One region of the Inquilinus sp. Marseille-Q2685 genome, then DNA from elsewhere that is predicted to be linked to it. Evidence: predicted binding sites of a transcription regulator. Region 1 holds the regulator's gene; each other region holds the start of a gene.
What was found. The regulator LexA, encoded in region 1, represses DNA repair genes until DNA is damaged. The targets are predictions, from matches to a motif close to ATGTTCTANTTTGGTTC.

Region 1 (7,813 bases):
CGCTGCGCCTGGGCAAGCCGGTGTTCTGCGAGAAGCCGCTGGGCTGCGACCCGGCCGAATCCAGGGCCATGGTCGACGCAGCCGAAGCCGCGGGCCTCGCCACCATGGTCGGCTTCAACTACATCCGCACCCCGGCGAGCCAGCTGGCGAAGCAGATCATCGATGCCGGCGAGATCGGCGAGGTGATCCAGGTCACCGCCGAGCATGTCGAGGACTATCTGCACGACCCGCGGGCGCCGGCCTCGTGGCGTACCCGGATCGCCACCGGCACCGAGGCCGGGGCGCTGGGTGACGTCGCCCCGCACATCGTCAATGCCTGCCTGCGGCTGGTCGGGCCGATCGAGTCGCTGGTCGCCGACCTCAATATCGTCCAAGTCACGCGGCCTGGGCCCGAGGGCGAGGAGCGGGTGGAGAACGACGACCAGGGCCAGATGCTGCTGCGCTTCGCCAACGGCGCCACCGGCTCGCTCAGCTTCAGCCGCGTCGCCGCCGGGCGGAAGATGGGCTACACCTACCGCATCACCGGCACCAAGGGCGCCCTGGCCTTCGACCAGGAGAACCAGAACGAGCTGTGGCTGTACGACGCCGCGCGGCCGGCCGCGCGCCAGGGCTTTCAGCGCCTGCTGACCGGGCCGGCGCATCCCGACTACCTGGCCTTCAACCAGGGCGTCGGTCACGGCACCGGCTACAACGAGCAGATCGCGATCGAGGCGCGCGATTTCCTCGAGGCGGTGGCGACCGGCCGGCCAGTCTGGCCGACCTTCCGCGGTGGCTGGGAGGTCGACCGCGTCACCGCCGCGGCCCTGCGCTCGGCCCGCGAGCGGGCGTGGGTGCGGATCGCCGATGTGTGAGCTTCAGCCGCGCAGCCGCGACCGGGCGGTCGGCGACAGCAGCGCGACTTCCGGCGGCCGGGCCAGACGCGGTTGCAGCGCTTCGGGGACGGCGGCGTGGCGCTCGAAGGCCCTCCGGTCCGGGAAACGGGAAAACCAGACGAAGACGTGAGCATCTTCGCGCACCGGCAGCGCCGGGAAGCCGTTCTCGCCGTGCTCGCTCACGAAGCTCGCCAGGACCGGCACGCCGGCATCCCTCAGCATCGGCGCCAGGACGGTCTTGAACACCTCCGGAAACCCGCCCTCGGCTTCCGGCCGCAGATGCCAAGTGGTGGCCACGATGATCCCGCCCGCTTCGCCGCCCGGGGCAGGGCGGTCGCGGCTGAGCCGGAATCCCGACCCCGGATGCGCCGGCCGCAGCAGCAGCACGTCGTCCGAATCGATCATGGTGGCGTTGGCGGCGCCGCGATGCGCCTGCCACACCGGCCCGCCGTAGAAGGCGCGCAGCGAATCCGTCCGCGCCTCCAGGTCGGGAAAGCCGCGCAACCAGACAAACTGGTCGGGCGCCTCCAGGTCGCGGAACTGGCCGATAACGTCGATCCCGACCGCCTCCTGCGTCTCGATGAACTCCCGGTCGAACAGCGTGATGAGCGTCTCGCGCTGTCCCGGATGCAGCGTGTAGCGCCGCAGCTCCACGATCGGGCTGAAGGTCCGGTTCCCGGTGTCCATGATTGCCTCCAAAACAGACCGGTTGTCCGGTTTTAAAACAGACTGATTGTCCGGTTAAGTCAATCTGCTATGGTTGGGCATGGCCGAGACCGACAGCAGGCGGAAGCGCAGCTACGACCCCGAGGGCACGCGCCGGCGCCTGCTGGATGTGGCGGCGGAGGCGTTCCAGTCGCGCGGCTTTCAAGCCACCGGCATGCATGAGCTGATGCGCGAGGCCGGGGTGACAGGCGGTGCGCTGTACCACCATTTCCCGACCAAGAAGGCGCTTGGCCTCGCCGTGATCCGCGACCGGGTGGCGGCCGAGGTGGAGGAGACCTGGATCGAGCCCGTCCGCAGGGCGCCGGATGCGGTCGACGGCATCGTCGAGGTGTTCGACCGGATCGCCGCCGGGCTGCGACGGCGCGGCGCCGTCTCCGGCTGCCCGCTGAACAATCTGGCGCTGGAGCTGTCGCTGGCCGATCCGGAGTTCCGCGCGGCGATGGATGCGGTGTTCGCGGCCTGGCGGGCGGCGATCGCGGCGCGGCTGCGCGCCGACCAGGCGGCCGGCCGGCTGGCCGCGGCGGATGCCGACGACCTCGCGGCCTTCATCGTCGCCGCCTATTCGGGAGCGATGGCCCAGGCCAAGGCGCAGCAGGACGCCGCCCCGCTGGAGGCCTGCGCCCGGCAGTTGATCCGGTGCCTGGAAGGGCTGCGGACCGGCGCCTAGAGGCTGTCGCGCTCGACCAGCTTGATCTCGAACAGCCGGCCTTGGATCGGGTGATCCGGGTCGGCTAGCCGGGCGGCGATCTGGCCGATGGCGTGGCGCACCATCTCGGCCATGGGCTGGCGGACCGTGGTCAGGCGATAGCCGGGCCAGGCGGCCAGGGGCATGTCGTCGAAGCCGACGATGCCGATCTCCTTCGGCACGGCGAGACCGCGCTCGCGGCAGGCGTCGACGGCGCCGAGCGCCAGGATATCGTCGCCGCAGAACACCGCCTGCGGCCGGTGACGGTCGAGCAGCGCATGCATGCCGCGGCGGCCATGCTCATGCGAATAGTCGCCGGCATACTCCACGGCCAGGGGCTGCAGGCCTGCCGCCGTCAGCCTCTGGGTGAAGCCCGCGGCGCGGTCGATCGATGACGAATCGGTCGCGGCCCCGCCCAGGAAGGCCAACTGCCGCAGGCCGCGCGCCAGCATCGCTTCGGCGACCAGGCGTCCGCCCGCGACATTGTCGACCGTCACCGCCGGCACGGTCTCCGGCCCGGCCCGGCCGAACACATGCACCACCGGCAGCCCGGCGCGGGCGCAGGATTCGGCGAAGCCCTCGGGGGGCGCGGAGGTGGCGATCAGCACCGCGTCGACGCTGTACTGCAGCATCATGTCGAAGGCGGAGCCGGCACCGCCATCCTCCGACAGATTGGCGATCAGCGGCCGCAGCCCGCGGCGCTGCAGCTCCCGCGTGAACAGGTCGAACACGTCCATGAAGGCGGGATTGGCGAAATGGCTCGACACCAGCCCGACCAACTCCGTCCGGCCGGTCATCAGGCTGCGCGCCAGCTGGTTGGGGCGATAGCCCAGCGCCTCGGCCGCCGCCAGGACGCGGGCCCGCATCCGGGGCGAGACGCTGGCGTCCTTGGTGAAGGTGCGGGAGACGGCCGAGATCGACACGCCGGCCGCCGCGGCGACCTGCTGCGCCGTGACCCGGTCGGCGCCGCCGGCTCGATGCCTGGTCCGGCCGCTCACGGCCCGCCGCCCGGAAGGTTACGCCCGATCAAGGCGACGCGGCCGGCCGGACGCGGGCGAGGCGCAGCAGCGTCCCGTTGTGGTCCTCGCTGATCAGGACGCTGCCATCCGCCATCTCGGCCAGCCCGACCGGTGCGCCCTGCGGCCTTATGCCTTTGGCGGCGTCCCAGCCGGAAACGAGCGGCTGCGGCTGGCCCTGTGGAAGGCCCCGATCGTCGATCGCCAGCGCCATGACCCGGTGCCCGGTGTCGCGATAGCCGTGATAGGTCATCAGCACCCGGCCTTCGAGTCCCGGCAGCGCCGATCCGCGATAGACGAGCATGCCGAGGGGCGCGGCATGCGGCGGCAGCAGCAGGATCGGCACTTCGACCCGGCCGCAGTCGAAATGCGGGTATTCGGGGCTGGACTTGCGGTCGTCGTAGCAATAGGGCCAGCCGTAATCGGCGTTTTCGCGAAGCACGGTGTAGACATCGTGCGGCAACGCCTCGTCGGACAGGCTGGGATCGGCCTGGTCGATGGCGTCCCGCGCATTCACCAGCGCCAGCGGCGTGCCGTTCGGCAGCGCCGCGAGCGCCATGCTGTTGCGCAGCCCGCGGGCGAAGGGGGCGAGCGTGCGGGCATCCACAGGAAGGGCGTCGGCCGCCACGCGCAGGACGCTGCCGCGTGGCGGCGTGCCTTCGGTCTCCGGGCAGGGCTTGGCGGGATCCGGGGCCGAATCGTCGGCGCGTTCGCAGTGATCGGTCGCGGAGCCGACATTGACGAAGAGGGCGCCGTCCGGCGCCAGGGCCAGGGCGGCGAGGGGATGGCGGCCATCGTTCGGCAGGCCGGTCACCACGTCGCGCAGCGCGGCGGCCGGCGGATCCGCCTTCGGATCGACCGACACGATCCGTCCGGCCAGGCCCAGCAGCAGCTTGCCGTCCGGCGTCGGCACCAGGCCGTTCGGCCGGTCCAGCTTGGTCAGCAGCACCTGCGGCGCCCCGCGACCGCCCTCGGGAAGGCGCAGCAGCCGGCCGCGCCCTTTCTCCCAGCTGCCCATGTCGGCGACGTAGATATCGTCACCGATCACGGCCACGCCGCGCGCGAAGCGGAGCCCGGCGGCGACGAGGCCGACGCAGAGCCCGTCCGGAGTGCGAAGCGAGACCTTCGGAAAGCCGTCGCAGTCGCCGGAGGTGCGGTAGCCGCCGGCGGCCTGCGCCGGAACGCCGGCGCAGATGCCGAGACAAAGCAAGGCGAGGGCCAGCAGGCGAAGCAGCGATCGACACAGAAGCATGCACGGACGTCCGGTGCGTTGCGGGACGCTGCAAGAGGACCGGACAAAGCGCCAACCGGCAAGCCCGGACTGCGCCTGCAGGCAGCCTGCTGAGGCCCGTCGGAACGGTCGCCGTCGGATCTTACGAGTAGGTCCGCAGCAGCCCGATCAGTCGCCCCTGGATGCGGACGCGGTCAGTGGGCAGGTAGCGGGTCTCATAGGCCGGGTTGGCGGCCTCCAGCCCGATCGAGGCGCCCTTCTTGCGCAGCCGCTTCAGCGTCACCTCGTTGTCGTCGACCAGGGCGACGACGATGGTGCCGGCATCGGCCGCGTCGCAGCGCTTGATGATGACGGTGTCGCCGTCCAGGATCCCGGCCTCGACCATGCTGTCGCCGGCGACCTCCAGGGCGTAGTGCTCGCCCGGGCCGAGCAGCGAGGCCGGCACTTCGGCATAGTTGGAATGGTCGCGCAGCGCCTCGATCGGCATGCCGGCGGCGATCCGGCCGTAGAGCGGCAGGCGGACGCCGTGCTCGGGATTGCTGAGATCGGCGCGTTCCAGCTTGCGGCCGGGCAGGGCGGCATCGGACCGCACGGGCCGGAAGGGAACGACATTGTCATCCTCGGCCGCTGCCGTCGCCGGCGCGTCCGACTTCAGGCAATCGGGCAGTCGAAGCACCTCCAGCGCCCGGGCCCGATGCGGCAGCCGCCGAATAAAACCGCGCTCCTCGAGCCCGGTGATCAGTCGATGGATGCCCGATTTGGACTTCAGGCTCAGGGCGTCCTTCATCTCATCGAAGGATGGACTGACGCCGTCCGCCTCCAGGCGGCGGTGAACGAACAACAACAACTCCTGTTGCTTTCGCGTCAGCAAGGCATCCTCCGTTCGCAGAGGCCGCGGCGCGGCCGAATCCCTGACGGAGAAGATAGGAGGAACAAAACAAAAACACAAGCGGCTAACTGTGTCGCGCCCGGTTCTTTACTTCCTTGTAACGATCGGCGGGGTCAGATCCCGTCGCCGAACAGCACCGCATCGACCGTATCGCCACGCATCGCAGCCGGCGCGTGGGGCGGCCGGACCACCAGCCCGTCGGCCGCGGCCAGCAGCGACAGCATCGAGCTGTCCTGGGTCGGGTACGGAGTGGCGACATAACCGGACTCCGACCGTTCGATCCGCGCCCGCAGATAATCCTCGCGCCGGTCATTGGCCGGCAGGTCGCGGCCCAGCGTCGCGGCGATTCGGTTCTCCGGCGCCTCGGCCCCCTGCAGGGCCCAGACCGCCGGGCGCAGGAACAGCCAGCCGCAGACCACGGTCGAGACCGGGTTGCCGGGCAGGCCGAGCAGCGGCGTGTCGCCGAGCCGGCCGAAGATCAGCGGCTTGCCCGGCCGCATCGCGATCTTCCAGAAATCGAGCGCCAGGCCGCGTTCGCCCAGCACCGACCGGATCAGGTCGTGCTCGCCGACCGAGGCGCCGCCGGTGGTGACGATCAGGTCGGCGCCGTGGGCGCCGGCCGCCAGCGTCGCCAGCGATTCGGCGTTGTCGCGGGCGATGCCGAGATCGACCGGCTCGCCGCCGCAGCTGCGGATCAGCGCGGCCAGGGCATGGGTGTTGGAGCTGACGATCTGGCTCGGCCCCAGCGCCTCGCCCGGCAGCACGATCTCGTCGCCGGTCGCCAGCACCGCCACCCGCGGCCGGCGGCGCACCCGCAGCCAGGGATGGTTGGCCGAGGCGGCGATGCCGATGTCGCGCGCGGTCAGGCGCCGGCCGGGCTGCAGCAGCAGCTCGCCGGCGCGGAAGTCCAGCCCGGCCTTGCGCACGTGGCGGCCTGCGGCGACGCCCTCGCGCCCCGTGACCCGGTCGCCCTCGGACTCGGCCTCCTCCTGCAGCACCACGGCGTCGGCGCCGTCCGGCAGCGGCGCGCCGGTGAAGATGCGGACGCATTGCCCGGGCCCGACGGTGCCGTCGAAGCGACCGCCGGCCGGAACCTCGCCGATCCGCCGCAGCGACGCCGGCACCGCGGCGACATCTGCGGCCCGCACCGCCCAGCCGTCCATGGCCGAGACGTCGAGCGGCGGCTGGGTCAGCCGTGCCACCACCGGCTCGGCCAGGACCCGCCCCAGCCCGGCGGGCCGGGGCACGGTCTCGGCCGGCAGGGCGGAGAAGGCGGCGAGGATGCGGCTGCGGGCCTCGGCAACCGGGATCATGGCTGGGCCTCGTAGGAGCCGGAGCGGCCACCCGATTTGTGCAGCAGCCGCAGATCGGTCACCACCATGCCGCGGTCGACCGCCTTGCACATGTCGTAGACGGTCAGGGCGGCGACCGAAGCGGCGGTCAGCGCCTCCATCTCCACCCCGGTGCGGTGGGTGACCTTGACCGTGGCCTCGATCTCGACCCGGCTGTGCTCCGCGTCGCAACGCAACGCCAGCTCGACGCTGGACAGCGGCAGCGGATGGCACAGCGGGATCAGATCGGCGGTGCGCTTGGCCGCCATGATGCCGGCGATGCGGGCGATGCCCAGCACGTCGCCCTTGGCGTGGCCGCCGGAAGCGATCAGCGCCAGCGTCTCGGGTTTCATCTCCACCCGGCAGCCGGCCCGCGCCACCCGCACCGTCGCCTCCTTGTCGGAGACGTCGACCATGCGCGCCTGGCCGGCCGCGTCGAAATGGGTCAGCTCGCCAGTCATGCCGCCGACGACTTCACGTCCGGCGTGAGCAGAGCGCGGGTGGCGGCGGCGACGTCGTCGTGGCGCATCAGGCTTTCGCCGATCAGGAAGGTGGTGGCGCCGACGCGGGCCATCCGGGCCAGGTCGGCCGGGGTGAACAGGCCGCTCTCCGCCACCAGCAGCCGGTCGCCGGGCACCTGCGCCGCCAGAGCCTCGGTGGTGGCGAGGTCGACCTGCAGGGTCTTGAGGTTGCGGTTGTTGATGCCGAGCAGCGGCGAGCGCAGCCGCAGCGCCCGGTCCAGCTCGGCCGCGTCATGCACCTCGACCAGCACATCCATGCCCTGGTCGATCGCTGCCTGCTCCAGATCGCGGGCGGTGGCGTCGTCCAGCGCCGCCATGATCAGCAGGATGCAGTCGGCGCCCAGCGCCCGGGCCTCGATCACCTGATAGGGGTCGATCATGAAGTCCTTGCGCAGCACCGGCAGCTCGACGGCGTTGCGGGCGGCGGTCAGGTACTCGTCGGCACCCTGGAAATAGGGCACGTCGGTCAGCACCGACAGGCATGTGGCGCCGCCGTCGCGATAGGCGCGGGCGAGGGAAGGAGGGTCGAAATCCGGGCGGAT
Region 2 (7,813 bases), on a different contig from region 1:
ATGGTGTTCCAGGATCCGGGCCTGGCCTTCGACCCGGTGTACCGGATCGGCGACCAGATCGCCGAGGCGGTGGTCCGGCACGAGCGCGTCTCCCGCGCCGAGGGCCGCCGCCGGGCGCTGGAGCTGTTCGAGCGCGTGCGCATCCCCTCGCCCGAGCAGCGGCTGGACAACTATCCGCACGAGATGTCGGGCGGCATGCGCCAACGCGCCATGATCGCCTTGGCCCTCGCCTGCCGGCCCAAGGTGCTGCTGGCGGACGAGCCGACCACCGCGCTTGACGCCACGGTGCAGATCCAGGTGCTGCTGCTGCTGCGGGAGCTGCAGCGCGAATTCGGCCTCGCCATCATCTTCGTCACGCATGACATCGGCGTGGCGGTCGAGGTCGCCGACCGGATCGCGGTGATGTATGCCGGGCGCATCGTCGAGACCGGCCCCTGCGCCGCGGTGATCCGCGAGGCGGCGCATCCTTACACCCGAGGGCTGCTGGCCACCCGCACCAGCCATGCCCTGGCGAAGGGCGGGCGGCTGGACGCGATCCCGGGCGCGCCGCCAGACCTCAGCGCGCCGCCGCCCGGCTGCGCCTTCGGGCCGCGCTGCCAGCGCTTCGCCGCCAGCTGCACCGCCGCCGAGCCCACGCCGGTCGACCTGGCGCCGGGACATTGGGCCCGCTGCGTGCGGCTGACCGCCTGAGCATCGGCGTCACTTCTCCAGCAGCAGGGCCATGCGACGGATGGCAGCGGGAACCGGACCGATGACCGGGACCGCAAAACGCCGCTCCAAGGTGCTGGCGGCGCGGCCGAGCGGGCCGCCGCCGATCACCACCGCCTGTGCCCCGTCCCGCCCGACCGCCAGGGCGACCGCATCGGCCAGGACCTGTTCCAGCCGCTCCGGATCGCCGACCAGAGCGGCCGGGTCGCCGGGTGTCAGGCGGATGCCGGTGTAAAGCGGGCCCAGCCCCAGGGTCCGGGCCTTGGCATCGATTGCGCCGGCGAGCGCCGGAGTCGTGGTGGCGACGCCGAAGCGTCGCCCGCCGGATGAGGCCTCGAGCATCCCGGCCTCACAGAGGCCGACGACCGGCACCGCCAAGCTGCCGCGCAGCATCTCCAGCCCGGGATCGCCGAACGCACCGACGATGATCCCGGCCATCCCCGCGGCTCCGGCGCCGATCGCGACGACCTGCTCCGCCGAGGCGGCGAGCGCGGCCTCGTCGAGGATCATCGGCACGCCGGATGCGGCGGTCGCGCCCTCGACCGCCATCCGGTCGCCGGCCTCGGCCCGGGCGATCGCCACCATCATCTCGGTGGTGGCGCGGTTGGTGTTGGGGTTGATCAGCAGGATGCGCGGCGTCGGGCCTCGCATCCCGCAGCCATCCGTCGCCGCTGGTGTCGTAGAGTAGGCCCCTGATTTGAAGTGATCTCCACAGTGGCCTCTCATCAAACCGTGCGTGCAGTTTTCCCGCACACGGCTTTCCGACTGCCTTCATCCGGCAGCATTACGGCGCGACAAGACGGCCATACCGGCTGGTTTCCTCTCCCGTGACCGATAAGCTCGGAAGCTTGAACAGGCCATGATAGTCGTAGAACCATGACGGCGGGTGGTCCCTCCACCCCTTCGACCGCTTCTTGTGCTTCTTCCTCAGCATGATGCAGAGCGTCCACATCGTGTAGTTGGCGATGCTTTTGAGGTGGAGCCTCGAATTGCCGGTCTTGAAGTAGTTTCCCCATCCTCGCAGGATCGGATTGACCTGCTCCTTGATGAGGACGGGTAGGTCACGGTGCTGTCCCGTTCGGACAACTTCCCTGATCTTCTTCTTGACCGCCGCCATCGCCTTGGGAGCCGGATAGTAGTATGTGCGCATCTTCCCGTCGCGTTTCGACGGCTGCACCGCGAAGCGATGGCCGAGAAAGTCGAACGGCTCGCTGCGGACATCCACGATCCGTGTTTTCTGCGCATTCAGAGTGAGACCCAGCCGGTCGAGTACCTTGCGGGCCTCGTCCAGATAGGCTTCCGGCTCCTTGCTGCACAGAATGACGAAGTCGTCGGCATACCGCACAATATGTGCATCGTGCGGACGCTTGCCGAACGCCTTCTTCTCCCAAAAACGGTCCAGCCAGTTGAGGTACAGATTGGCCAGGAGCGGCGAGATAACACCGCCCTGTGGCGTGCCGGTCGTCTCCTTCCGGACCTGCATTTCCTCCATGACTCCGGCTGTGAGCCACATCCCGATCAATTTCACAATTGAACGGTCTATGACCCGCGACCTTACGGAGAGCAGCAGCTTGTCGTGCGGGATCGTATCGAAATACGATTTGAGGTCCGCATCGACAACATGGACGCAACCGAAGTTGATCCATTTGTAGATTTCCCGCAGGGCGTGATGGGCGCTCTTGCGAGGCCGGAACCCATAGGAGAAATCCTTGAAGTCGGCCTCGAACAGCGGTTCGATGACCAGCTTCACTGCTGCCTGTACTACACGATCTTCTATGACAGGAATGCCAAGCGGACGCTTCGATCCGTCGGCCTTCGGGATATAGACCCGTCGGACCGGCTGGGGACGATAGCGTTTTGCCAGAAGTTTTCCCTGAAGCTCGCCGAGAAAGCGGTCAACACCAATCCGGCCTTCGATATGTGCGAAGGTCTGATGGTCGATGCCAGCGGCACCGCCATTGGCCTTGACCTGTCCGTAGGCGAGCGCAAGGACATCTTCCCGGCACACCTTGTCATAGAGCACCCCGAATTTCCGCGTCGGATTCACCTTGGCTGCTCGGTATAGGGACCGCTGAAGTACTCGCACCCTTTCAAACGGTGTGTTTTGAGCTTTCGCAATCACACAGTGCCTCCTGCATCGATACCCATGGCAGAAGCAGAGGTCCTTCCCTCCGAACAGGTTTTGTTGTCCTGCCCATCGTCAGTACTATGACCTCCTCCGACTCCTTGTCCCCGCATCCCTCCGGATTTCGGTGGTTGCCTTATACCGTCAGTTACGCGGCGGGTTATTCCGCGACGGGGCAAGGTCTCGTTCGTTCCGTTCAGTCCTGTGCATGCATCCCATCCTCTATACCCCGGGTTCCGATGCCGGCTTCACGTGGTCAGTTCATCCACCGGCATCCACTGGTCTTCGCCCCCATTCTAAAGGCTCGACGAAACCATCCTACACCGCACTCTCCCAGCATCACCGTACGGCTGACATTTACGAGGCTTATGAAGGTTCACTTGCATTACGGGCTGCATGCTTGCGGGCACCCACTGTCTGGGTCGGGGGCCACCTTTTTCCGGCGTCGCTCCCGCGCTTCGGTCACCCTCCACGCGTACGCCATAGCTACACAGTCAACTAACCTCCTACTGTGGCAGGACTCTCACCTGCGAGGATCTGAACAGCTTGGTGACGCCCCTTGCGGGGCGCCACCGATTCGAACCACTCAGAACGGGATCTCGTCGTCGAGGTCGTCCGCCATCGGGCCGCGTCCGCCGCCACCACCGGAGGAGCCGCCGCCCGACGACCCGCCGCCATAACCACCGCCGCCGGAAGACCGACCACCGCCGCCATAGCCGCCACCGCCGTAGCCGCCGCCCGAGCCGCCCTCGTCCTCGAAGCCGCCGCCGCCACCACCGCCGCCTTCACGGCCGTCGAGCATGGTCAGCTCGCCCCGGAACGGGCGCAGCACCACCTCGGTGGTGTAGCGCTCGGCGCCGCTCTGGTCGGTGTATTTCCGGGTCTCGAGCTGGCCCTCGATGTAGATCTTCGAGCCCTTCTTCAGGAACCGCTCGACCACCCCGACCAGCGCGTCGTTGAACACCACGACGCGGTGCCACTCGGTGCGCTCCTTGCGCTCGCCGGTGTTGCGGTCCTTCCAGTTCTCCGACGTCGCGACCGAGAGATTCGCCACGCGGCCACCGTTCTGGAAGGACCGGATCTCCGGATCGCGGCCGAGATTGCCGACCAGAATGACCTTGTTAACGCTGCCAGCCATGATCCAGACCTCACTCACTGCTCAAATCCGGGGCGGACCCTAGACGGAAGGTCCACCGATTCCAATCACGTTCGAGCCCCCGCCAGGCTCATTTCTTGCGACGCGGCGGCGCCGCATGTCCGGGCCTGCGCAGCGCCGCCAGCCAGGCACCGACCGCCGCAGCCAGATCCCGGGTCGGCAGCACGAGCGCCGGCACCTTGGCGTCGTGGATGTTGCGCAGCACCGACTGGGCGCCGCGGATCTCCAGCGCATAGAGATTGCCGGTGATCGGCTCTCCCCCCTCCCCGGCCTCGCCCAGGCGCTCGGCCACCCGGGCCGCCCAGGCGGCGTCGCCGCGCAGGTCGGTCTCGAGGAAATCAGCCAGGATCGGCGCCGCGGTGCCGGGCACGACCCGGGGCCGGCCCTGGGCGTCGCGGGTGACCTCGATGGTGCTGTGCTTTCCCTTCATCCCGGCCTCTCAGTTCGGGAACGCGGTGTTGACCGCGTCCTGGCCGCGGCGCTGGACCGTGCCGATGCGGATCTCGAAGGGCCGGCCGCGGTCGTCGCGGCAATAGCCATCCCCCCGGCTCCCCCCGTCCGGTGCAGACGGGCCGAGCACACCCCACGCCGGATGCTCACCGGTCTGGTTGCGCCAGGCATAGAGGACCGAGCGCAGAATCGCCTCGGCCGAGCAGTCGTCGGGATAGAAGGTCGACCGCTTGCGCCGGCCGTTGCTGAAGATCACGGTCGCGTCATAGACCTCGCCATCACGATGCGCGGTCTCCTCCACCCGGTCGACCGCGCCGGTCGGCAGCCCGGCGGCGCGTGAGTGGAACCCCTTGGGGTCGCCGTTGCGGCCGATCTCTCCGCAGAAGATGTGGCTGAGATTGACCTGGGGGTCGCTGCGGCTCCACAGCCGCTTGCCGGCGTCGCTGCAGTCGAGCGCCGCAGCCATCGAATGGCCGGCCCCCGACAGCAGCAGCAGAAGCGCGACCAGGCCGACCCGACGGATCATGGACTCTCCGGCGCGGCGGATCCGATCGCTCCGCACCCTGCCGCATCGCCTGCGAAGCACCGAAGCCTCGGGGATTCATGCCCCTGGAAGGCTCTGGACAGGCATCCTATCTTGCTTTCCGCTTGACCGCAACGTTCCCGATATGTTCGAGTCCTGCCATCGGACTCGCTGCGGGGCGGAGCGCGGCCGCAGCCCTTGCAGCGATCCGGCAGCCGGGCCGGAGTCGCTTTCGGGCTTCACCCGCCCCATATTGCACATCGGCGTGCCCGGAGCCCGGGGACGCCCTTCCCGCATGAGTGATCCTGGCGATGCACAAGTCCATCAGCGTCCGCGGCGCGCGCGAGCACAACCTGAAGAACGTCGATGTCGATCTGCCGCGCGACCAGCTGATCGTGATCACCGGCCTCAGCGGCTCCGGCAAATCCTCTCTCGCCTTCGACACCATCTACGCCGAGGGCCAGCGTCGTTATGTCGAGAGCCTGTCGGCCTACGCCCGCCAGTTCCTCGAGCTGATGCAGAAGCCGGACGTCGATTCGATCGAGGGCCTGTCGCCGGCGATCTCGATCGAGCAGAAGACCACCAGCCGCAACCCGCGGTCGACCGTCGGCACGGTGACCGAGATCTACGACTACATGCGGCTGCTGTTCGCCCGCATCGGCATCCCCTATTCCCCCGCCACCGGCCTGCCGATCGAGAGCCAGACGGTCAGCCAGATGGTCGACCGGGTGATGGCGATGGGCGATGGCACCCGCCTGTACCTGCTGGCCCCGATCGTCCGCGGCCGCAAGGGCGAGTACAGGAAGGAGCTGCAGGAGCTGCGGGCCCGCGGCTTCCAGCGCGTCAAGGTCGACGGCACCCTCTACGAGATCGAGGACGTGCCGGCGCTGAACAAGAAGCTGAAGCACGACATCGAGGTGGTGGTCGACCGGCTGGTGGTGCGCGACGACCTGGGCAACCGCCTGGCCGATTCGATCGAGACCGCGCTGGGCCTGGCCGAGGGCCTGGCCATCGCCGAGAACGCCGACAGCGGCGACCGCACCCTGTTCTCCTCGAAATTCGCCTGCCCGGTCTCCGGCTTCACCATCCCGGAGATCGAGCCGCGGCTGTTCTCCTTCAACAGCCCGCACGGCGCCTGCCCGGCCTGCGACGGGCTGGGCGCCAAGCTGGTGTTCGATCCGGAGCTGATCGTGCCGGACGAGGGCCGGACCCTGGCTAAGGGCGCGGTGGCGCCGTGGGAAGGCTCGTCCTCGAAATACTATCACCAGACGCTGGAGGCGATCGCCGCCCATTACGGCGTCAGCACCACCACGCCCTGGCGCGACCTGCCGGAAGAGGTCCGCAACACGCTTCTGTACGGCTCGGGCAAGGATTCGATCGTCTTCCGTTACGATGACGGGCTGCGCACCTACAAGACCGAGAAGCCGTTCGAGGGATTGATCCCGAACATGGAGCGGCGCTTCCGCGAGACCGACAGCGCCTGGACGCGGGAGGAGCTGGCCAAGTACCAGGGCACCCGGCCCTGCGACACCTGCGACGGCGCCCGACTGAAGCCCGAGGCTCTGGCGGTGAAGATCGGCGGGCTGCACATCAGCCAGGTGGCGGAGAAGTCGATCGCCGAGGCCGGGCAGTGGTTCGCGGCGCTGAACGACACGCTGTCGGCCAAGGACCAGGAGATCGCCTACCGCATCCTGAAGGAGATCAACGAGCGGCTGACCTTCCTCAGCGCCGTCGGCCTGACCTATCTGACCCTCTCGCGCGGCTCCGGCTCGCTGTCCGGCGGCGAGAGCCAGCGCATCCGCCTGGCGTCGCAGATCGGCTCCGGCCTGACCGGCGTGCTGTACGTGCTGGACGAGCCGTCGATCGGTCTGCACCAGCGCGACAACGACCGGCTGCTCGGCACCCTCAAGCGGCTGCGCGACCTCGGCAACACCGTGCTGGTGGTCGAGCATGATGAGGACGCCATCCGCAGCGCCGACTACCTGGTCGACATGGGCCCGGGCGCCGGCGTTCACGGCGGCGAGGTAGTGGCGCACGGCACGCCCGAGGAGGTGATGCGCAGCGCCGACAGCATCACCGCCCAGTACCTGACCGGCGCCAAGCGGATCGAGGTGCCGTCGAGCCGCCGCCCCGGCCACAAGGGCCAGGTGCTGAAGGTGGTCGGCGCCCGCGGCAACAACCTCAAGAACGTCACCATGGAGGTGCCGCTGGGCACCTTCACCTGCGTCACCGGCGTGTCCGGCGGCGGCAAGTCGACCCTGGTGATCGAGACCCTGTACAAGGCGCTGGCCCGGCAGCTGATGGGGGCGCATGAGCACCCGGCGCCGCACGATGCGATCGAGGGCGTCCAGTTCCTCGACAAGATCATCGACATCGACCAGTCGCCGATCGGCCGCACGCCGCGGTCGAACCCGGCGACCTATACCGGCGCCTTCACCCCGATCCGCGACTGGTTCGCCGGGCTGCCGGAGGCGAAGGCCCGCGGCTACGGCCCCGGCCGTTTCTCCTTCAACGTCAAGGGCGGCCGCTGCGAGGCCTGCCAGGGCGACGGCGTCATCAAGATCGAGATGCACTTCCTGCCCGACGTCTACGTCCAGTGCGACGTCTGCAAGGGCCATCGCTACAACCGCGAGACGCTGGAGGTGCTGTACCGCGACAAGTCGATCGCCGAGGTGCTGGAGATGACGGTCGAGGAAGGGGCGGAGTTCTTCCGCGCCGTGCCCTCGATCCGCGACAAGATGGAGACGCTGCACCGGGTCGGTCTCGACTACGTCAAGATCGGCCAGGCGGCGACCACCCTGTCGGGCGGCGAGGCGCAGCGGGTGAAGCTGGCCAAGGAGCTGTCGCGCCG
Region 3 (7,813 bases), 630 kb from region 1:
GTTGCCGCCCGGGGCGATGGCGATGCTGCCGTTGACGAAGGTCGCGCCGTCGGTCGGGCTCCAGCTGTAGACCGTGTCGCCGCTATTGGTGCTGAAATCCGCGCCGTACATGTATTGCAAGGCGGCGATGTCCAGCATCATGAAGGTCTGGGGCGCGCCCCAAGTCTCGTAGTTGTAGCCGCTCGAATCGTCGCCGATGAAGGTGCGGTACGTCATCACCGAGTATTCGAGCGAATCGCGATCGGCCGGCAGGGCGCCGAAGACATTGGTCTCGTGGCCGTGCTTCAGGCCCAGCGCGTGGCCGAGCTCATGGATCACGGTGTGCCAGTCGTAGTTGCCGGCGGTCGGCAGGTCGCCGCTGGGCCCGAAGAAGGCGTCGCCGCCATAGACCTGGTTGGCCGGGTAGTAGGCATAGGCCGTGCTGGGGTTTGTGGTGTTGACGACGCGGATCGTGCCGAGCCCCGAGCCGCTGCCGGCATAATCGATGCCGAGATTGGTGAACCCCTCGACCGAGAAGCCGAAGGAACCGACGGGCTGTGTATAGATGACCGAGTTCAGCGCGAAGTGGACGGCGATCATCTGCTGCGCCGTCATCTGCGCGAAGCCGCTGAACGCTTCGGGGTGGCCGGCCTGGTAGTCGCTCACCGCATCCGGATCGCTGTAGGTGATGAAGCCGTCCGACCAGCGGACGCCGCTCAGCAGCCCGTCGATCTGCTGGTTGCCGGAGGCGACCACGGCCGCGGTGGTGTCGCCCGAACCGTTCTCCTCGGGCTTCGGCGCGCCGGACGTGGCGCCCGAGACGGGGGCAGGAACGACGGCCCCGTCGGATCGGTCGCCGAGTTCCGCGCGAATGGCGTCCGCGAGAGTTCTGCCGTTGGCCAGGACCGCGTCCAGACGGGACACGTCGGAGAAGGTCTGATGGTACAGCAGGTCGCTCGACCATTTCCGCTGCAGCGACCAGGCCAGGGGGTCGTGGAAAGGATCGGCTTCCGAAAACAGGGCGTCATATGCAGGAATTTGTGACGATTTCATATCGGGTCTCCCCTACATGGTGAAGAACCGCAACCTTTCAGTGAGAATCCGCAACTTGTTATGATTGAAGAAGACGATCGTTCAGGCTCCGAAGTTGCGTTCGATGCGCATAGATTCGGGCCCACGTTGACCGTGGCATGAGATGATGTTGCGAAAGTGTCCTGATTTTGGCTTTGTTGGTCAAAAATTCGTGCCGATCTCCCGGATTCTCGCAAGCAATCCCAATGGAAACGATCTTTTCCTATTCGGGAAATTATGCATTTGATTTTCTATAAAGTCAAGAAGCGTAACAAAAGTCAGAATTGTATGATTTAAGATCGTATGCTGGTCAAGAAAAGGAGTTTGAATAATTTCCTAAATTCCTCATTCCGATCTTGCCCATGGATTTGCCATATTTTTGAGATCCAATTCGGATCGTTCCGATCCGGAGAAGTCAGGCGGCAGGACATTGGTGATACGTGTGATCGAGGCGGCGAGGACAATGGAAGCGCGACGTCGGGTGTTCACCTGTCTTGCCCTGTCCTTGTCGTTCGCCGTGCTGCCCTGGCGGACCGGCATCGGCATTGCCGGTGCCTTGCCGCGGGAGGACGGGTGGATGTCGGCGCAGACCGACATGGCGCGGCCGCCGGACGAGCAGGCGGTGATCGCGCGGGAGTTTCGCGGGGCCGTCGACCAGGGCTCGAACGCGGCGCTGATCCGCTTCATCGCGCGGCATCCCGGGCATGCCCTGGCGGACGAAGCCCGGCTTCGGCTGCAGCGCCGGACCGCGCCGGACGACAAGCCGCTGGCCCATGATCCGGACGCCACGGTCTATGCGGCCTACGACGCCGCCCGGCGCGCCGGCACGGCCGAGGCGTACCGCGACTTCGCCCGGACCTATGCGAACCATCCGCTCGCGGCGGAAGCGAACCGGCAGATCCGCGCGCCGCAATAGCGGTCAGAGGTCCTTCTCGGCGAGTTCGCGGAATGCGTCGGGGACGGATCGCGACGGTCCCAGCACGACCGAACCGTAGCCGACCGCCTGCCAGCCGAACCGCTCGCGGATCGCGTCGACGGCCCGGTCCGCCTTCCAGCGCGCCAGCCCTCTCCCGGTGCCGGGCCGGCGCCGCTCGTCGGCGAGCCCGAGCGGCAGTTCCAGCTGCAGCTGCGGCCGGTCCTGGAGATGCGACACCGAGATCGCGAGCAACGAGATCGTCTTCTCCTCGGGATGCTGCGCCAGCACCCCGCGCACCAGCTCCTCGGCGATCTCAGCCAGGATCGTGGTCGCCGAGACCGGCGCGTCGAGCGTCACCGCGCGCGTGACCGAGCGCAGATCGGCGAAACGGACGCGGACGGTGACGGTCCGGCCGGGCCGGGACTTGGCCCGCAGCCGGGTGGCGACCCGGTCGGCGAGATGGCGCAGCGCGGGCACGAACACCCGCTCCTCGGCCGGCTTCCGGCCGAGCGCGGATTGCGCCCCGGCCGACCGCGACCGCCGCCGCGTCTCGATCGCCCGCGGATCGCGGTTCCGGGACAGCGCCGACAGCTTCTCTCCGGCCGCGCGGCCGAGCAGCCGCTCCAGCGACCAGCCCGGCATCGTCGCCAGCTGGCCGATGGTGCGGACGCCGCTCTCCGCCAGCCGCGCCCGCGTCACCGGGCCCACGCCCCACATCAGCTCGACCGGCAGGTCATGCAGGAAGGCAGGCTCCGCCTCGGGATCGACGACGACCAGCCCGTCCGGCTTGGCCACCTGCGAAGCGATCTTCGCCAGATGCTTGGTGCGCGCCACGCCGATCGAGATCGGCAGGCCGAGCTCCGTCCGCACCCGCCGCCGGATGGTCCGGGCGATCTCGGCCGGCGGGCCGAACAGATGGGTGCATCCGGCGACGTCGGCGAAGGCCTCGTCGATGGAGATCCGCTCGACCAGCGGCGTGAAGTCGCCGAGCACCCCGATCGCCGCATCGCCCAGCCGCTGATACTCCCGGAAATGGCCGGCGACGAAGACCAGCTGCGGGCACAACTCGCGCGCCTGTCGCCCCGGCATGCCGCCGCGAACGCCGAAGGCCTTGGCCTCGTAGGAAGCGGCCAGCACCACCCCGCCACCGACCGCGACCGGCCTGCCGCGCAGCGACGGATCGAGCAGCTGCTCGACCGACGCGTAAAAGGCGTCGAGATCCGCATGGAGGATGGTGGCCGTCGAGTCGATCCCAACCGTCACCTGCGGGCTCCGAAGCGGGTGGATGGCAGTCGATCTGCCGAGGATGGAACATATAGCGAACATTCGCTTGAAATTGTCAAGCTGCGGGCATCATTGCCGGCGCCCAAGCCCTTGCATTTGCGCGAAATAGGCGCACCATCCTGTGATGTGGCCAAGGAGGAGGCTGCGATGGGAAACGCTCATCTGGAGAAGTGGCGGTCCCTGGTCGACGAGTTCCGGCAGAAGGCCGGCGAGCTCGAGCGGGAGGAGCGCGACGCGTGCCTCGCCTGCACCGCGGCCGATCGGGCCAAGGTCGCCGAGGCGCAGCAATTCATGGAGAGCAGCGGCATCGGGGAGGCGCTGTGCGCGCTGGTCTGGGACGTCCGCCGCTACGCCGCCTGGTCGGGCCATGGCAAGCCGGTCCCGCCCGGATTCACCGATCTCGCCCTGGTCGCGGATCACATGAAGGATTTCGCCGTCGACTTCGCCTATCGCGGGCGGCGATACGGCGTCACCTTCAAGGAGCGGTCGCTGCATCCGGACCCGCGCGGGGACAGTCAGGGCGAGGTCTATCTCTCGGCGGCCGGCGAGACGGTGCTCGGCGTGTCGATGGTGAACCGGGCGGGCGCCGCCTATGACGACTGGCACCCGACCACGATCGAGGCCTTCCGCCCGGGCGGCTGGATCGCCGACCTGCTGGAGATGCACCGGGAGCACCGGCGCGCCAAGGCGGCCGCCGAGGCCAGGGCGCGGGATGAGGTCATCAGCCGGCGCGCCGCGATGATCTCGCTGGAGTGAGGCGGCGGCGCTCGCCCCTCAGCGCTGCCGCAGGACGGCCGCCAGGTCGACCGGTCCGGCCTCGGCCGGGGCCAGGTCGAGGTCCTGCTCGATATGGGTCAGATGGGCCAGCATGGCGGCGCCGGCGCGCTCCGCGTCGTGCCGCGCCAGGGCCTGCAGGATGGCCCCGTGCTCGGCGTTGCCGCAGGCCGAGGCGCCGCTGCGGCCGTAGAGGGCGATGACCAGCGAGGCGCGCGACACCAGCTCGCGCAGGAACCGCTCCATCACCCGCTGCCGGGCGATCTCGGCGATGCCGAGGTGGAACAGGCCGGAAAGCTGGATGGCGCGCGGCCGGTCGCCCCGGCGCAGCGCCTCCGCCTCCTCGGCCAGGTGCCGCTCCAGCCGGCCGATATCGGCCGGCATCGTCCGCTCCGCGGCGCGGCGGGCGATCGTGGCCTCCAGCGTGCGCCGGGCCTCGAACACCTCGCGCGCCTCCTCGACCGACGGCGCCGCGACGAAGGCGCCGCGGTTCTTCTCGATCACCACCATGTGCTGATGCGCCAGTGCCTGCAGGGCGGAGCGGACGATGGTGCGGCTGACGCCGAAGGCGGTGCCGATCTCGTCCTCCGACAGCTTGGTGCGCGGCGGCAGCCGGTGCTCGACGATGGCGTCCAGGATCGAGCGGTAGATCGCCGCCGCCCGGGCGCCGCGGTCGGGGATGTCGCGGCTTCCGGCCAGGGTGCCGACGGTCTCGATCGTGTCCATGTTTCCGCTCCGGCGCGGCGCGGCCGCGACTTGTCCGTCCCACCATCCCATGCGGCCCGGCGACGCTCAAGATTGTATTCTTGTGAAATCGCGATTGTGCACAATCTTCGGGCTGGGTGTATGCGGTTGCCCAAAGCATAGGCGGTTGCCGGCCCGCGGCGCGTCTCTGCACGGGCGAAGCCGCGCCATCCGGCGCTTGGCACGGCGCTTGCTCCTCCCTCGTCCGAAAGGGAGAGCGGATGCGCGGCGCAGATCTTGAGCTGGTAAAGGTGACCAAGCGCTACGGCGGCACCGTTGCCGTGGACGGCATCGACCTGAGGATTCCGGCCGGCACCTATTGCTGCCTGCTGGGCCCGTCCGGCTGCGGCAAGACCTCGACCCTGCGCATGGTCGCGGGGCACGAGGCGGTGTCGGACGGCGATATCATCCTAGGCGCCACCAACGTCACCGACCGGCCGCCGGCCAAGCGCGGCACGGCGATGATGTTCCAGTCCTACGCCCTGTTCCCGCATCTCACGGTCGTCGACAACGTCGCCTTCAGCCTGAAGATGCGCGGCGCGGCGAAGGCCGAGCGCCGGGCCAAAGCGGCGAATCTCCTGGCCCTGGTGGCGATGGAGGCCTATGGCGAGCGCCTGCCGGCCCAGCTGTCGGGCGGGCAGCAGCAGCGCGTGGCGCTGGCCCGGGCGTTGATCACCCAGCCGCAGATCCTGCTGCTGGATGAGCCGCTCTCCGCCCTAGACCCCTTCCTCCGCATCAAGATGCGGGCCGAGCTGAAGCGGCTGCAGGCCGAACTCGGCATCAGCTTCATCCACGTCACCCACAGCCAGGAGGAGGCGATGGCGCTGGCCGACCTCGCCGTGGTGATGAAGGGCGGGCGGATCGAGCAGGCGGGCCCGCCGCAGGATCTCTTCGCCCGGCCGGCCACCGAATTCGTCGCCCGCTTCATCGGCGGCCACAACGTCGTCACCCTCGGCGGCCGCCTGGCCACCCTGCGCGCCGACCGGCTGCGGCTGTCGCGGCTGAGCGGCGGCCCGGCGCCGGGCCAAGTCGAGGCGGTGGTGCAGGGGGTGGAGTATCAGGGCGCCACCGTCCATGTCGCCTTCGCCTGCGACCTGGCGCCCGACATGCTGGCCTGGCTGCCCGAGGCCGACTTCTTCGCCGACCCGGTGACGCCGGGCGACCGCGTCGCCGTCGCCTGGGCCGACCGGGACATCCATCCCCTCGACGCCGCGGGGCGCGGCGACCATCGCCCCCAACCCTAAGGAGGCTCACCATGGCGGATACCACGAACACTAAGCCCCCGCGCGGCCTCTCCCGCCGCGCCCTGCTGAAGACCACGGCGGCGACGGCCGGCGCGCTGGTCGGCAGCCGCGCCATCACCGGCTTCCCGGCGATCATCGCGGCCGAGCCTGTGACGCTGCGCTATCTCGGCACCGCGGTGAACCAGAGCGCCGACATCGCCCGGAAGGCGAAGGAGGATCTCGGCATCACCATCGAATACGTGCCGGTGACGACCGACGAGGTGACCAAGCGCATCGTCACCCAGCCGAACTCCTTCGATCTCGTCGACAGCGAATACTTCTCGCTGAAGAAGCTGCTGCCCTCCGGCAACCTGCAGGGCATGGACGCGAAGCGGATCAAATATGTCGACCAGATCTCGCCGGTCTTCACCAAGGGCGAGCTGAACGGCAAGAAGATCGGCGACCAGGGCACCGCGCCGAAGAAGGTGTTCTACCTGACCGAGAAGAACGGCAAGACCTTCGCCGCCGAGCCGACCGAGTGGATCACCCTGATCCCGACCACCTACAACGCCGACACGCTCGGCATCCGCCCCGACCTGATCGGCCGTCCGGTCGAGAGCTGGAAGGAGCTGCTGAACCCCGAGTTCAAGGGCAAGGCCTCGATCCTGAACATCCCGTCGATCGGCATCATGGACGCGGCGATGGTGGTTGAGTCGGCCGGCCTCCACACCTATGCCGACAAGGGCAACATGACGAAAGAGGAGATCGACCTGACCATGAAGGTGCTGACCGAGGCCAAGCAGGCCGGCCAGTTCCGCGCCTTCTGGCAGGATTTCAACGAGAGCGTGAACCTGATGGCCTCGGGCGAGACGGTGATCCAGTCGATGTGGTCGCCGGCCGTGACCAAGGTGCGCTCGATGGGCATCCCCTGCACCTTCCAGCCGCTGAAGGAGGGCTACCGCGCCTGGGCCTCCGGCTTCGGCCTGCCGAAGACGCTGAAGGACCGGAAGCTCGACGCCGCCTACGAGTTCATCAATTGGTTCCTGTCCGGCTGGGCCGGCGCCTATCTCAACCGCCAGGGCTACTACTCGGCGGTGCTGGAGACAGCCAAGGCCAATATGGAGCCGTATGAGTGGGCCTATTGGATGGAGGGCAAGCCGGCGGCCCAGGACATCAAGGCGCCGGACGGCACGGTGATGGAGAAGGCCGGCGCGGTGCGCGACGGCGGCTCCTACGACCAGCGCATGGGCGGCGTCGCCTGCTGGAACGCGGTGATGGACGAGAACGACTACATGGTCCGCAAGTGGAACGCCTTCATCGCCGCATAGCATGATCGTCCGCGTAGGTTGGGTTCGCGGTCCGCGAACCCAACAGCGTCGATCGCCCTTGCCGTTGGATGTCGGGTTCGCCTCGGCGAACCCGACCTACGCCGCAGAGAGACGCCTTCGATGACCGCCATCCCCGCGGAAGACGCACCCGCCCGCACCGCCGCGGCGCCCCGGGCCCCATCCTCCGGCCGGCTGGCGGCGTTCCTGCAGGCGGCGCCGATGATGCTGGTGTTCCTGCTGTTCTTCGTGCTGCCGCTGGCGGTGACGGTGGTGGTCAGCTTCTGGGACTACACCGAATACTCGATCGTCCCGGACTTCACGGTCCGCAACTATGTCGAGGCCTTCGACGGCTGCCTGACGTCGCTGCCGGAGCTGTGCACCACCTTCAAGACCTATCTCTCGACCCTGAAGATCGGGGCGATGGTCTGGGCCATCACCCTCGTGCTCGGCTTCACCATCGCCTATTTCCTGGTGTTCCACGTGCGCAGCACGGC
Region 4 (7,813 bases), on a different contig from region 1:
CACCGCCCTGGAATACGGCCTGCCGCCGACCGGCGGCATGGGCATCGGCATCGACCGGCTGGTGATGCTGGTCACCAACTCCGCCTCGATCCGCGACGTCATCCTGTTCCCGACCCTGCGGCCCAGGAAGTAGGGGCGTTCGGGCGGCCCTTCCATCCTCCCCCTCCCCTTGCGGGAGGGTAGGGGAGGGGGCTCTCGGCCCGATCCAGGCTGGCCACACCCGACGCCGTTTTCTGACTGACCATTTGCGCGCGGACGCGCGCAGACCCCCCTGCCCCCCTCCCGCAAGGGGAGGGGGAGAGTGAAAGCCTGGGCGGGCTGGTGATTGATGTTGCCAGGGCCATTGCTTGTCCGTCACTTGAAATCCCGGCTCTTCAGCGTCACCCGGTGGCCGCGTCCGGCGGCGGCGCGGGGGCGGCCCTGGGGCGCGGGGTCCAGCACGACCTGGTCGGTGCCGCGGGCCAGGACCGGCAGCTGGTCGCTCCAATCGACGAAGCGCTCGGCCACCACATGGATCACCATGTGCTCGCCCTCGCCCACCTTCTGCACCCGGCCTTCGCAGGCCAGCAGGCGGCCGGCATAGACGGCGCGGCGGTGCTGCTCCGACACATGCGACCAGACCACGATGTTGGCGGCGCCGCTCTCGTCCTCGACGGTGACGAAGATGGTGCCGTTGGAGGTCTGCGGCCGCTGCCGGAACAGCACGATGCCGGCGACGCGGATGCGCGCGCCGTCGCGGGTCTCGTCGTCGCGCAGGCTGCGCGCCGGGACGATGCCGAGCCGATTGAGCACCGGGCGCAGCAGCGCCAGCGGATGCCGCGTCAGCGACAGGCCGATGGTGGCATAATCCTCCAGCACCTCGAGGCCCGGCGGCAAAGGCGGCAGCTCTGCTTCCTGCTCCTCGAACAGCGCCAGCTGGGCGGGCCGGGCGGCGAACAGCGGCAGAGCCTCGCCTTCCACCCCGGAGACCGCCCATAGCCCCTGCTGCCGGTCGAGGCCCATCGACCCGAAGGCGGCGGCCTCGGCCAGCCGGTTCAGGGCGCGGGCGGAGACGCCGGCGCGGCGGGCGAGGTCGGCCGGCGAGGCGTAGCCGGCGCCGCGCCGTTCCACGACCCTCTGGCCCTCCTCCTCGTTCAGCCCCTTCACCAGGCGCAGGCCCAGGCGCACGGCATGGTCCTCGCCGCCGGTGGGTTCCAGGGTGCAGTCCCAGTCGCTGCGGTTGACGTCGACCGGCCGGATCTCGACGCCGTGCTCGCGTGCGTCGCGCACCAGCTGGGCCGGGGCGTAGAAGCCCATGGGCTGCGAATTGATCAGGGCGCAGCAGAACACCTCGGGGTAATAGTGCTTCACCCAGGCGCTCTCATAGACCAGAAGCGCGAAGGAGGCGGCATGCGCCTCGGGGAAGCCGTAGCTGCCGAAGCCCTTGATCTGGCTGAAACAGCGCTCGGCGAAGTCGCGCTCATAGCCGTTGGCGACCATGCCCTCGACGAAGCGCTTCTCATATCGGCCGATGGTGCCTTCGTTCTTGAAGGTGGCCATGGCCCGCCGCAGGCTGTCGGCCTCGGCCGGGCTGAACTTGGCGGCGACGATGGCCAGCTTCATGCCCTGCTCCTGGAACAGCGGCACGCCTTTGGTCTTCTCCAGCACCTCCCGGAGCTCGTCCTTCGGGTAGGTGATCGGCTCGATGCCATCGCGGCGGCGCAGATAGGGATGCACCATGTCGCCCTGGATCGGGCCGGGGCGGACGATCGCGACTTCGATCACCAGGTCGTAATAGGTCTGTGGCTTCAGCCGCGGCAGCATCGATTGCTGGGCCCGGGATTCGACCTGGAACACGCCGATCGAATCGGCCCGGCTCAGCATGTCGTACACGGCTTTGTCGGTCGGCCGGCGGCCCAGCTTCGGCCGTTCGCGGAAGTCCTCCGGATAATGCGCGTGCATCAGATCGAAGCAGCGTTTGAGCGCGGAGAGCATGCCGAGCGCCAGCACGTCGACCTTCAGCATGCCCAGCGCTTCGATATCGTCCTTGTCCCAGCAGATGACGGTGCGATCCTCCATCGCTGCATTCTCGATCGGCACCAGCTCGTCCAGCCGCTTGCGGGCGAAGACGAAGCCGCCGGTGTGCTGGCTGAGATGCCGGGGAAAGCCCATCAGCTCGAAGGCGAGATCCAGGGTCAGGCGCAGTCGGGGATCAGTCGGATCCAGCCCGGCCTCGCGCACCTGGCTCTCGTCCAGCCCGTCCATGCTCCATCCCCAGATCGAGCCGGTCAGGGCACTGACCATGTCCTCCGACAGGCCCATCGCCTTGCCGACGTCGCGCAGCGCGCCACGGGTGCGGTAGCAGATCACGGTGGCCGTGAGGGCGGCGCGATCGCGGCCGAACGTCTCATAGATGTGCTGGATCACCTCCTCGCGCCGCTCGTGCTCGAAATCGACGTCGATATCGGGCGGCTCATGCCGCTCCTCGCTGATGAAGCGCTCGAACAGCAGGTTGACCTCGGTCGGGTTCACCGCCGTGATTCCCAGGCAGTAGCAGACGATGCTGTTGGCGGCGGAGCCGCGGCCCTGGTTCAGAATGCCTCGGCTGTTCGCGAAGGCGACGATGTCAGCCACGGTCAGGAAGAAAGGCGCGTATTCGCGCCGGCCGATCAGACCCAGTTCCTTTTCGATCTGGCTGTGCAACTCGGCCGGCACGCCTTGCGGGTACAGCCTGGCCGCACCCTCCCAGGTCAGCCGTTCCAGACGATCCTGCGGGGGTTCGCCGTTCGGCGTGATCTCCTCGGGATACAGATATTTCTTGGACAGCTCATCCAGGTCGAAGCGGCAGCGCTCGGCGATCTCGATCGTCCGCTCCAGCGCATAAGGATGATCGCGGAACAGCCGCGCCATCTCGTCGGGCGTCTTCAGGTGCCGCTCGGCATTGGCCTCCAGCCGCCAGCCGGCATTGTCGATGGTGCAGTGCTCGCGGATGCAGGTCAGCGCGTCCTGCAGCCGCCGCCGCTGCGGCACGTGATACAGCACGTCGTTGGTGGCGACCATCGGTGCTCGGGTGCGGAAAGCCACCTCCCGCAGCTCCTCCAGCCGCCGCGCATCGTCGCCGCGATAGCGGTGGCTGGCCGCCAGGAAGACCCGCTTTCCCATGTCCGAGCGCAGCCGGTCGAGATGCGCGACGAAGCCGCCGTCGATCCGGTCGGGCGGCAGCACCGCCAGGACTTGGCCGTCGCTGAACGGCAGCAGGTCGGCGTGGTACAGCAGGCATTCGCCCTTCTTCGCCCGGAGATTCCCCTGGGTCAGCAGCCGGCACAGCCGGCCATAGGCGTCGATATCGGTCGGATAGCACAGCAGGCTCGGCGCATCGACGAAGTCCAGCCGGCAGCCAACGATGTAGGGGATGCGGCAGGCCTTCTGCCGGTTCTGGTCGCGATTGGCGGCGATATGGCCGCGCACGATCCCGGCCAGGCTGTTGCGGTCGGTCACCGCGATGGCGGACAGGCCCAGCAGGATCGCCGTCTCCACCAGCTCCGCCGGATGCGACCCGCCGCGCAGGAAGGAGAAGTTGGTGGTGACGTGCAGCTCGGCATAGGCGGTCATGGGACGGCCCTCCGCCAGGATTCCTTACCGAGTCCCCCCTCCCCTTGCGGGAGGGGGGCAGGGGGAGGGGTCTGCGCGCGTCCGCGCGCGAAAGGGATTTTTTCAGAATCCTCCTCACCGTCATTGCGAGGAGGCGAAGCCGACGAAGCAATCCAGAGGCCGTTGCGTGGGGTCCCTGGACTGCTTCGCTGCGCTCGCAATGACGGTGAGGGAGCAACGCTCTGCGGATACAGGCGCTGACGATATCGCGCCGCCGGCTCGGGACCCCGACAACCCCTTCTACCCCTCCCGCGAGGGGAGGGGGGACTCAAAATATGCAGCGCTCTGAGGACCACCCCGGCCATCAGTCGAACATCCCGTGCAGGTACCAGCGGGCGGTCTCGCCCTCGCGGTACAGACCGGCGCGGTAGAGCCAGAAGCGGCGGCCGGTCTCGTCCTCCACCCGGTAATAGTCGCGGATCATATCCGGCTCCGCCCGGTCCTGCGGCCGGGCCTGGCGCCACCATTCATAGGCGATGCGCTCCGGCCCGTCGGCACGGCGCACGCGGTGGGTCTTGCCGGCCCATTGGAAGCTGGTCGGCGGGTCGTCCGGGATCTGGGCGATCGCCTTGATCGGCTCCGGCCGGCGCAGGAGGCGCAGAGGGCGGATCCAGCTGGACGGCCAGGGCTTGCCCTGATCCGGGGCCAGCGGCGGGCGGGGGGCGACGCAGCGCTCGGGCAGGTGGCGCTCCACCGCGGCCGGACGCCAGATCCGGTCGAAGCCGATGCGGTTGCCGACGATGTCGACGAAGCCGGCCAGATCCGCGATCCCGGCGCTTTCGCCCTCCAGCGTGCTCAGGCCCGATTGGCGTCCCGCCACCGGCGCCACCCGGTCGGCGCGCAGCGTCGCGACCTCGATGCCGAAGCCGGGGTCGACCCGGTCCAGCCGGTCGGCCAACAGGCGCCCGACCCGCGCCGGGTCGCGCACCGGCAGGGCGGTGCGGATGGCGATGGTCTGGCAGCGGCCGTCGACCCTGTGGAAGGCGGCGATGAACTGCGCCGCGCCCATCATCCGCGCCTCCAGCCGGGCGCAGAGATCGGCGGCCAGCGCGGCGATGGCGCGCTGCAGGTCCTCCGGCGTGCCGATCGGCTCGGCGAAGGCCAGGCGGGCGAACCAGGGTGTCGGCGGCCGGCGGAAGCCGACCGTCTCCTCGGCCCGGCCCAGCGCCTGGTCCAGCCGCAGCAGCGGGCCGGCGCCGAAGCGGCGGGCCAGGCCGGCGCGCGGCGCCGCCAGCAGCTCGCCGATCCGGGTCAGGCCGATCCGCCGCAGCGCCGCGACCTCGTCCTCGCCCAGCCGCAGCGCCGCCATCGGCAGCGGGGTCAGGGCCTCGTGCTCGGTGCCGTCCGGCAGGATCCGCCGATCGGCCCGGTCGTAATGCGCCAGCGCCCAGGCGGCGCCGAAGCTGCCGGCGACGGCGATGCGGGCGGGCAGGCCCCGGCGTTCCAGCCGCCCGGCCAGGTCGGCCAGCAGCCCGTCCTCGCCGCCCCAGAGATGGGCGCAGCCGGTGATGTCGAGCCACAGCCCGTCGGGCGGGCAGGGGGCGACGGCGGGGCTGTAGCGGCCGGCCCAGCGCACCAGCCGGGCCAGGGCCCGGGCATCGGCGGCAGGATCGGCCGGGACCAGGGCCAGCGCCGGCAGCACGGCGCGGGCGTCGGTCGCCTTCTGGCCGGGCCGGATGCCGGCGGCCCAGCCGCGGCCGTCCACCGCCACCACCTGGCGCCGCTGCTCGACGGTCTCGACGATCGCGACCGGCTCAGCCGGCCAGGCGTCGGGAGGCGTGGTCAGCCGCAGCCGCGTGATCGGCCAGTTCGGCAACCACAGCGAGACGATCCGTCCCATCCTCGGTCTCCACGATCCAGCGGCCGGGCCGGCCGCCGCGGCTGTGGGTCAGAGCCAGCTCCCAGCGCGCCGGGCCGACCCAGGCGGTGGCACCGCCGCTCGGCGCCGGGGCCACGGTCCAGCGCGTCACCGCGGCGCTGGCAGCGGTGCGGCCTGGCCGCAGCGCGACCGGCCGGCGCTGCAGCAGGAAGGCGGTGGTGCCGTGCGCCTCGCAGGCCAGCTGCAGCCGCCGCTCGGCTAAGAGCTCGGCCCGCGCCGCCTCGGCCAGCACGGCGCCGAATCCGCGGGTGCGCAGCGCCTCCTCCGCCACCGCCAGGACGCCGGTCTCGTCGCGCGGCCGGACCAGGACCAGCCGGTCGGGATCCAGCCCCAGCGCGGCCAGGGCCGGCGGGTACAAATCGTCGGCCGCGGCGCACCACAGCACCGGCCCGCGCTTCTGCAGCCGGGCCAGGAGCCGCGCGGAAAAACCGGTGGCCGCCGCCCCGGCCGGATCGTCGCCGGCGCCGGCGATCCGGTGCAGCCGGCCGAGCGCCAGCCCGCCGCGCGGCAGGCGGTCATCGATCGGAGGCAGGGCGAGCGGCAGGACTCCCGGCTCCTCGACAGCGGATCCGTACCGGTTCAGGCGCTCGCGCAGGGCAGCGAGGGCGGACATGGCGGGGCATGGTTGTTCCGTATTTGTTCCAATATGAATCCACCGCCGAGCCCGAGAGTCAAGCCGGGTTGGGCCGCCCCATGAATCCGGGCGGCCCGCGGTCAGGCTGCGCGGGTGCCGGGCAGGAACAGCCGGACCGGCCGGATCTCGTAGCCGCCGGCGCCGGGATTGGCCTGCGCCAGGTCCTGGGCGATGGCCACCGCCTCGTCCCGCGACTCGCAGTCGACCACGTAGAAGCCGAGCATCTGCTCCTTGGTCTCGGCATAGGGGCCGTCGATCACCAAAGGCGGCTCATGGCCCTTCATCAGCGTGGTCGCGGCGCTGGTGAAGGCCAGCCGCGCCGCCGGGCCGAGCCTGCCCTCGGCGGCCAGCCGACGGTGGACGACGTCGAGCCGGGCCATGACCGCGTCGTCCTCCGCCTGGGTCCAGGCGCCGACGGCCTCTTCCGAGTTGTAGCAGAGAATGGCGTAGAGCATCCGGGCCTCCCCTTCCCGTGTCCGGGCGGGAGTATGCCTGAGTCGGGCTGCGCCGGCATCCCGGCTGGCGGTCAGGGCGTCGGCTGCACCACCACGGCGCCGGGGGCCACGGTCACGGCCGTGCCGCCGGCCGCCGGCAGATAGGCGCTGGTCATGACGTCGACCTTGTCGGCGCGGATCGTCTCCAGCGTCTGGCACAGCGACCATTTCGCGGTCGGGCCGGAGACGGTGACGCGGTCGCCGATCCGGACCGGGACGGGCTTGCCCTGGATCGCCACCTCGCTGCCGTCGTCGCGGCGCAGCACGGTGCAGGGCCGGCCGACCTGGAGCGTGCCGGTGTAGACGACGCTGATGCCGTCATGCCACTGGGTCGACACCTTCGGGAAATCGTAGGGCGGGATCTGGGCCTGCTGCTGGGCGGTCTGGCAGGCGCCCAAGAGGGTCGCCGCGGCGAATGCGATGAAGAGGGTCGGCGAGGGGCGATGACGGGTCGACAACACGCGCTCTCTTTCTCGTTTTGGCGGCGGAATCATTTCTTCCAATACGGTTTCTTCCATACAGGCGAAGCGGGGCCGCCGTCCAGCCGGCGTTACAAGCGAAGGTTCCGGACCAAAGACGGGTTATTTCAGACCGGATTGCGGGGACTTTGTGATCCGGTGTGTCCTAACCTCTGGAATTGTCTGACGAAATCGTCCGGGAATGCCCTCGAACCGTCACGGTTCGGCGGTTTCCTTTTGCCCGGGTTGATTGTATGCCCTTGGGGCCCTGATGCGGCCCGACACGGTTTCGAGAGGGGCCGGGCCGCACGCTCTCTGGAGTCTGCAGGATGTCGAAGGCCGATCAGCACAAGGCCGAAATCGTCGATGGCGTCGTGGCCCTGGCCAAGCAGCGGCTCGACCCGGCGAAGGGAGGAATGGCCGAGCGGTTCACCCGCCTGTACTTCCGCAACGTGCCGCCGCACGACGTGCTGCGCGAGGGCACGGACACCCTCTACAGCGTCGCCCTCGGACTGCTGCAGTTCGGCGGCGAGCGCCGCAAGGGCGAGGTCAAGATCCGGATCTTCAACCCGGTCTATGACGATTACGGCTGGCGCAGCCCGCACACCGTGATCGAGATCATCAACGACGACATGCCGTTCCTGGTCGATTCGGTGACCGCGGCGCTGTCCGAGCTGGGCCTGACCGTGCATCTGGTGGTCCACCCGATCCTGGCTGT

Region 2: uvrA (excinuclease ABC subunit UvrA) is a predicted target of LexA. The motif match lies at 5,097-5,113, and genes of this name have one in related genera.
Region 3: dinB (DNA polymerase IV) is a predicted target of LexA. The motif match lies at 3,276-3,292, and genes of this name have one in related genera.
Region 4: LG391_RS29985 (ImuA family protein) is a predicted target of LexA. The motif match lies at 6,135-6,151, and genes of this name have one in related genera.

The regions. Positions count from the first base shown of each region.
Region 1 covers NZ_CAKAKL010000001.1:765,850-773,662, reverse strand. Annotated here, with positions in the region: gene LG391_RS03680 (Gfo/Idh/MocA family protein) at 1-851, shown strand, start outside; gene LG391_RS03675 (NIPSNAP family protein) at 855-1,559, opposite strand; gene LG391_RS03670 (TetR/AcrR family transcriptional regulator) at 1,639-2,265, shown strand; gene LG391_RS03665 (LacI family DNA-binding transcriptional regulator) at 2,262-3,281, opposite strand; gene LG391_RS03660 (sorbosone dehydrogenase family protein) at 3,310-4,551, opposite strand; gene lexA (transcriptional repressor LexA) at 4,673-5,401, opposite strand; gene glp (gephyrin-like molybdotransferase Glp) at 5,533-6,732, opposite strand; gene moaC (cyclic pyranopterin monophosphate synthase MoaC) at 6,729-7,211, opposite strand; gene trpC (indole-3-glycerol phosphate synthase TrpC) at 7,208-7,813, opposite strand, start outside.
Region 2 covers NZ_CAKAKL010000003.1:162,147-169,959, reverse strand. Annotated here, with positions in the region: gene LG391_RS18580 (ABC transporter ATP-binding protein) at 1-690, shown strand, start outside; gene LG391_RS18575 (aspartate/glutamate racemase family protein) at 700-1,359, opposite strand; gene ltrA (group II intron reverse transcriptase/maturase) at 1,493-2,731, opposite strand; gene ssb (single-stranded DNA-binding protein) at 3,420-3,971, opposite strand; gene LG391_RS18560 (hypothetical protein) at 4,060-4,419, opposite strand; gene LG391_RS18555 (EndoU domain-containing protein) at 4,429-4,965, opposite strand; gene uvrA (excinuclease ABC subunit UvrA) at 5,274-7,813, shown strand, end outside.
Region 3 covers NZ_CAKAKL010000001.1:1,394,116-1,401,928, reverse strand. Annotated here, with positions in the region: gene LG391_RS06670 (M10 family metallopeptidase C-terminal domain-containing protein) at 1-1,032, opposite strand, end outside; gene LG391_RS06665 (hypothetical protein) at 1,493-1,966, shown strand; gene dinB (DNA polymerase IV) at 1,970-3,229, opposite strand; gene LG391_RS06655 (hypothetical protein) at 3,398-4,006, shown strand; gene LG391_RS06650 (GntR family transcriptional regulator) at 4,025-4,750, opposite strand; gene LG391_RS06645 (ABC transporter ATP-binding protein) at 4,990-6,012, shown strand; gene LG391_RS06640 (PotD/PotF family extracellular solute-binding protein) at 6,024-7,319, shown strand; gene LG391_RS06635 (ABC transporter permease) at 7,440-7,813, shown strand, end outside.
Region 4 covers NZ_CAKAKL010000009.1:220,406-228,218, forward strand. Annotated here, with positions in the region: gene lysS (lysine--tRNA ligase) at 1-133, shown strand, start outside; gene LG391_RS29975 (error-prone DNA polymerase) at 355-3,591, opposite strand; gene LG391_RS29980 (DNA polymerase Y family protein) at 3,935-5,470, opposite strand; gene LG391_RS29985 (ImuA family protein) at 5,385-6,122, opposite strand; gene LG391_RS29990 (YciI family protein) at 6,224-6,598, opposite strand; gene LG391_RS29995 (DUF5818 domain-containing protein) at 6,670-7,095, opposite strand; gene LG391_RS30000 (NAD-glutamate dehydrogenase) at 7,425-7,813, shown strand, end outside.